Regions from separate parts of the Salmonella sp. FC25216 genome, predicted to be linked through region 2. Evidence: predicted binding sites of a transcription regulator. Region 2 holds the regulator's gene; the other holds the start of a gene.
The links. The regulator LexA, encoded in region 2, represses DNA repair genes until DNA is damaged. The targets are predictions, from matches to a motif close to TNCTGTATGTACATACAGNA.
Positions count from the first base shown of each region.

Region 1 (3,422 bases), on a different contig from region 2:
GGCTGATTATCCATGCGTTATTGCGCCGGATGCTGGCGCCAAAAACGGCGGGCGGCGAAGAGCATCGTGACTATCTCTACTCGCTGGCGATTCGCCGTTGGCATTGGGGAAATGCGTTACTGTTCGTTTTGTTACTGTTAAGCGGTTTATTTGGTCATTTTTCTCTCGGCCCTGTAGCGCTAATGGTACAGGTGCATACCTGGTGTGGTTTTGCCTTACTGGCCTTCTGGGTTGGCTTTGTGCTGATCAACCTCACCACAGGTAACGGGCGTCACTATCGGGTAAATTTTTCCGGACTGGTGACGCGCTGCATACGTCAGACGCGTTTTTACCTTTTTGGCATCATGAAAGGGGAGGCGCATCCGTTTGCCGCAACAGAGCAGAATAAGTTTAATCCACTGCAACAACTGGCATATCTGGCGATTATGTACGCGCTGGTGCCGCTATTAATCATCACAGGTCTATTGTGTCTCTATCCGCAGGTTGCGGGTCTGGGCCCAGTGATGCTGGTGCTGCATATGGCGCTTGCTATCATCGGCTTACTATTTATTTGCGCACATCTCTATCTGTGTACACTAGGCGACACGCCGGGACAAATCTTCCGTAGTATGGTTGACGGCTATCACCGTCATCGTACCGCGCCGCGTGGGGATAAGCCCGCCGTCTGACCGTATTCATAAAATAAATTAAGCAAGAAAATGTGCCTTGTGTCACATTTTCTTGCAATTTATCCATGTTTGTTTAACCGAACTTCCGTAAAAAGAACGGCAAATAGAGACAATCCTGAGGACATGCTGTTGAAACGCCGTTTGTTTATTGCCGCTTCTTTATTTGCGATGCACCTTTCTCCTGCGCTTGCGGCTGATACCGTAAGTTTTGCTCCCCAACCGCCAGCCATTGATGCAGGCGCCTGGGTGTTGATGGACTACACTACGGGACAGGTTCTTACCGCCGGTAATGAACACCAGCAACGCAATCCCGCCAGCCTCACCAAGCTAATGACGGGCTACGTCGTCGATCGCGCCATCGATAGTCATCGTATCAGTCCTGACGATATCGTCACCGTTGGGCGCGACGCCTGGGCGAAGGATAATCCGGTTTTTGTCGGCTCCTCGTTGATGTTTTTAAAAGAAGGGGATCGCGTGTCGGTACGTGATTTAAGCCGTGGCTTAATTGTGGATTCCGGTAACGATGCCTGTGTGGCGCTGGCGGATTATATCGCGGGCGGGCAGCCACAGTTTGTGGCGATGATGAACAGCTATGTGAAAAAACTTAACTTACAGGATACCCATTTTGAAACCGTCCACGGACTGGATGCGCCGGGGCAACATAGTTCCGCGTATGACCTGGCCGTACTCTCCCGGGCGATTATTCACGGCGAACCTGAATTTTATCACATGTACAGCGAGAAGAGCCTGACCTGGAACGGCATCACGCAGCAGAACCGCAACGGCTTGTTGTGGGATAAGACAATGCATATCGATGGGCTTAAAACCGGACACACATCGGGGGCGGGATTTAATCTTATCGCATCGGCGGTGGACGGACAGCGTCGACTCATCGCCGTCGTGATGGGGGCGAAAAGTTCGAAAGGCCGTGAGGAACAGGCGCGAAAACTGTTGCAGTGGGGCCAGCAAAACTTTGCAACGGTGCAGATTTTGCACAGCGGCAAAAAAGTGGGCAGCGAGCGGATCTGGTACGGAGACAAAGAAAAGATTGTGCTGGGTACGGAACAGGACTTCTGGATGGCACTGCCTAAAGCGGAAATTCCGCATATCAAAGCAAAATATGTGCTGGATAGAAAAGAGCTGGAGGCGCCAATCGCCGCTCATCAACAGGTAGGTGAAATAGAGCTCTACGATCGAGATAAACTGGTCGCCCAGTGGCCGCTGGTCACTCTGGAATCGGTGGGCAAAGGCGGTATGTTCTCTCGTCTGAGCGACTATTTTCAGCATAAAGCGTAAGCCGTTGTCACACGCCATGCGCCTCAAACTCCTGCTTGCAAAGGGAGGAGTGCGAGTCTGCTCACATAATAATCACGTTATCCTTGTGGCGTTGAAAGTTAAAAATTACACTGTATATAAATACAGTGTAATGGTGGAGGCAGCATGGATTACGAAATCAGGCAGGAACAAAAACGTAAGATAGCCGGTTTCCATATGGTCGGCCCATGGGAACAAACCATAAAGCAGGGTTTTGAACAACTGATGATGTGGGTAGACGGAAATCAAATCGTCCCGATCGAATGGATAGCCGTTTACTACGATAATCCGGATGAAGTGCCTGCGGAAAAACTCCGCTGCGATACCGTTGTTTCCGTAGCGGAAAATTTTGTCCTGCCGGACAATAGCGAAGGCGCGATCGTGACTGAAATCGAAGGCGGCGAATACGCAACGGCTGTCGCACGTGTCGAAAATGACGACTTTGCGACGCCGTGGTATCAGTTTTTTGACGCGTTGCTACAGGACAACGCTTATCAGATAGCCGCTGCGCCCTGTTTTGAAACCTATCTGAATAACGGCGCCGAAGACGGGTACTGGGATATTGAAATGTATATTCCGGTACGGCGGAAGTGATCGATTTGTTTTCAACCTGAAAATAGCGGACGGATAATTTGTTCCGTCCGCCTGTGCGCTATTTTTGCTATAAAGCAGATACAATGCATTTTTTGCCATTCCCGTAAGGAGTGTAAGAGTGCGTGCCGATAAATCATTAAGCCCCTTTGAAATACGGTTGTACCGTCATTATCGCATCGTGCATGGTATACGTATTGCTCTGGCGTTCATTCTTACCTTTCTGTTGGTTCGTCTGTTTTCTATTCCCGAAGGCACATGGCCGCTTATTACTTTAGTGGTGATTATGGGGCCCATCTCGTTCTGGGGAAATGTAGTGCCTCGCGCTTTTGAGCGCATAGGCGGTACGATTCTGGGCGCTGCGTTGGGGCTGGTGGCGCTACGCCTGGAACTCTTTTCCTTGCCGCTGATGCTGGTGTGGTGTGCGGTAGCGATGTTTTTATGCGGGTGGCTGGCCTTAGGGAAAAAACCGTATCAGGCGCTATTGATAGGTATAACGCTTGCGGTTGTTGTCGGCGCTCCCGCTGGCGATATGGATACGGCATTATGGCGTGGCGGGGATGTGATTTTGGGGTCGCTACTGGCGATGTTGTTTACCGGCATCTGGCCCCAGCGCGCCTTTTTGCACTGGCGCATCCAACTGGCGCATTGCGTCACGGCGTATAATCGGGTGTATCAGGCGGCGCTGTCGCCGAATTTGCTGGAGCGCCCCCGGTTGGATAAACATTTGCAACAGTTGCTGAACGATGTCGTCAAAATGCGTGGGCTGATAACGCCCGCCAGTAAAGAAACCCGGATACAAAAATCTATTTTCGAGGCTATTCAGACCATCAACCGTAATCTGGTTTG
Region 1 is NZ_JBDGON010000015.1:73,647-77,068, reverse strand. Features, by position in the region: gene phsC (thiosulfate reductase cytochrome B subunit) at 1-668, shown strand, start outside; gene dacD (serine-type D-Ala-D-Ala carboxypeptidase DacD) at 792-1,964, shown strand; gene sbmC (DNA gyrase inhibitor SbmC) at 2,109-2,576, shown strand; gene AC3G3F_RS21925 (FUSC family protein) at 2,695-3,422, shown strand, end outside.
Region 1: the regulator LexA is predicted to act here: its motif matches at 2,073-2,092, upstream of sbmC (DNA gyrase inhibitor SbmC).

Region 2 (3,422 bases):
ATTGTTCTTTCATTTTACCTTTAAACTGTTTCCAGTTACCGCCGGCTTCGTCTTTATTCATCATCTTGTCCTCATCATTCGGTTAGGAATAGCAAGTGTTATTCGCCCAAATGCACTGCAATTTCTGCTGGACGTGATAGTAATTGTAGGCAGGAATTCGGACTTCGGTTTTATATTCAGAATTTTTAACCGTCACGACTGGCAAACCATGTACCCTCGCGCCAGTGACGACGCCAGATAAGGGCCAACGACAGACCGCGAAGCGCCAGAAACACGGTTAATGCCAGCCATAAACCATGATTTCCTAATACCGGCAGGGCGAAGAGCGTTAGCGCAAATCCTCCCGCAGCGACCGCCATGCTATTGCGCATTTCGGCGGCGCGCGTCGCGCCAATAAACATGCCGTCAAGCAGATAGCACCATACGCCCACCAGCGGTAATACCACCTGCCAGAGAAGATACCGATCCGCCAGTAGCTGTATTTGCGGCAATGAGGTCAGTAACGCGACAATATGTTCGCCTGCCAGGGCATAGACTGTGGAAAACAACAAGGCCACAATTCCTGACTGGCGACACGCCGCTCGCCAGACATCCAGTAGCTTGCTACCGTCACGCGCGCCGTAAGCCTGACCGGAGTGCGCTTCTACCGCATAAGCAAAGCCGTCCAGCGCATAGGCCGTAAAGGTGAGTAATGTCATCAGTACTGCATTTACCGCGATAATATCGCTGCCCAGCCGCGCGCCTGACACCGTGATTGCGCCAAAACAAAGCTGAAGGAGCAATGAGCGCAGCATGATATCGCGATTGAGCGCCAAAAGACGGCGCACGTTGCCGCGCCAGGCCTGTTTTAGCATATCCAGCGACACGCCGCGGAGATGGAGAACTTTACGCACCATCATGAAGCCGATCAGTAACGTGGCATATTCTGCGATGACCGTCGCCAGGGCGGCACCCTGCACGTTCATATGAAGCCCCATCACCAGCCACAGGTCGAGCGTGATGTTGAGGATATTGCCCACGACCAACAAGATAACGGGTGCCCGCGCATACTGGACGCCTAACAGCCAACCGAGCAGCACCAGATTCGCCAGTGACGCGGGAGCGCTTAGCCAACGAATTTCAAGGAATTGTCTCGCCTGTACCAGGACAGCGTCGTTCCCGCCGACAATATGTAAAGCCAGCTCGATAAGCGGCGTGCGAAATAGCACAATCATCACGCCAGCGCCCAGCGCCAGTAACAACGGCTGAATGAGCGCCCGGGCTAACGCCAGTGGATTTTTGGCGCCAAATGCCTGCGCCGTTAGCCCAGTAGTACTCATACGTAGAAATAGCAGCAGCATGAAAAGAAAGCTGGTGGCAGTCGCTCCCACCGCCACACCGCCCAGATAAACCGGGCTGTCCAGATGACCAATCACCGCCGTATCGACCAGTCCCAGTAAGGGAACGGTGATGTTAGAAAAAATCATCGGCAACGCAAGACGCCAGAGAGCTTTATCAGAAGAGGTAAAAAACGGCATGGAGAAAAGCCTGACAAGGAGTTAAACGAAACGTGCTCATTGCCGGATGGCAGCGTAACACCTTATCCGGCCTACAAATTAATCATTTCAGCAACTGCATTCCCGTAGGCCTGATAAGCACAGCGCCATCAGGACAAGATTGCCGGATGGCGGCGTACAAGGAGATTAAGAGATTACAACCATTCCCCGTTGCGAATAACACCTACCGCCAGCCCTTCAATCGTAAAGCTTTGCTCGCGCAGATCCACCACTATCGGTGTAAACTCGCTGTTTTCCGGCAGCAGCTCCACTTTATTGCCCTGCTTTTTCAGGCGTTTTACTGTCACTTCATCGTCAATGCGAGCGACAACCACCTGGCCATTGCGCACGTCCTGCGTTTTATGTACCGCCAGCAAATCCCCATCCATAATACCGATGTCTTTCATCGACATACCGCTCACGCGCAGCAGGAAATCGGCGCTGGGTTTGAATAAAGAAGGATCGACCTGATAATGGCCTTCAATATGCTGCTGCGCCAGAAGCGGCTCGCCCGCCGCGACACGCCCGACAAGCGGTAATCCGTCCTCTTCTTCCTGTAACAGACGGATGCCTCGCGATGCGCCGGAAACGATTTCAAGCACCCCTTTGCGCGCCAGCGCTTTAAGGTGTTCTTCCGCAGCGTTTGGGGAACGGAACCCCAAACGCTGCGCGATTTCCGCACGCGTCGGTGGCATACCTGTCTGGCTGATGTGATCCCGAATGAGATCAAACACCTCTTGTTGCCTGGCCGTTAACGCTTTCATTCCGCCCCCTGGGTGTATATACAGTCATGCTGTGAGTATATACAGTTAAAGGTGATTTTGGAACCACAAACGGCGCAAAAAACAAGAGATTTATAAAATTTGGAACCTTTATCGAAAATGTGACCATAACAGGATGCCCCAGGTCATCAGGGCAACGAAAATAGACAGCAGTACCGCAGCCGATCCCATATCTTTCGCGCGGCCGGAAAGCTCATGGTATTCAGAACCAATGCGATCAACGACCGCTTCAATAGCGCTGTTGAGGATTTCAACAATCATGATAAGTAAAACGGAACCTATCAATAACACACGGGTAATCGCATCCACATCCAGCCAGCAGGCGATGACGACGCCCAGCAATACCGCGAGGCTTTCCTGGCGAAACGCAGCTTCGTGAGTCCATGCGGCGCGAAATCCTTTCCAGGAATACCCTGCCGCTTTGATAATTCTGGTAAATCCAGTGGTATTATTGGCCATCAAAAGAACCTTTTTACATTATTAACGTCAATGACATTATACGGTTGCCCCGCACGATTCGGACTACCGTAACGCAGCGCGAAGTATGACGGGATACAACAGAAATTCGCTAAACTTTCTGATATCCTTGCAGCGCATTTGCATTATTAACCAGAGGCTTTACATCGTTTATGTCCGGCTGGCCACGAATTTACTACAAATTACTGAATTTACCATTAAGCATACTGGTAAAAAGCAAGTCTATTCCGGCGGAACCCGCTCAGGAATTGGGACTCGATACTTCTCGTCCCATTATGTATGTCTTGCCATACAACTCAAAAGCGGACTTACTGACGCTGCGCGCTCAATGTCTGGCGCACGATCTCCCGGATCCGCTGGAGCCGCTGGAGATCGACGGCGCGCTGTTGCCGCGCTATGTATTTATTCACGGCGGACCGCGCGTCTTTACGTATTACACGCCAAAAGAAGAGTCGGTGAAACTTTTTCACGATTATCTCGATCTGCATCGTAGTAATCCGGCTTTGGACGTGCAGATGGTGCCCGTTTCCGTGATGTTTGGCCGCGCGCCGGGTCGTGAAAAGGGAGAAGAGAACCCGCCTCTACGTATGATGAACGGCGTACAGAAATTTTTTGCCATCTCCTGGCT
Region 2 is NZ_JBDGON010000001.1:697,713-701,134, forward strand. Features, by position in the region: gene AC3G3F_RS03195 (CsbD family protein) at 1-61, opposite strand, end outside; gene AC3G3F_RS03200 (hypothetical protein) at 83-196, opposite strand; gene dinF (MATE family efflux transporter DinF) at 186-1,517, opposite strand; gene lexA (transcriptional repressor LexA) at 1,691-2,299, opposite strand; gene AC3G3F_RS03215 (diacylglycerol kinase) at 2,408-2,776, opposite strand; gene plsB (glycerol-3-phosphate 1-O-acyltransferase PlsB) at 2,947-3,422, shown strand, end outside.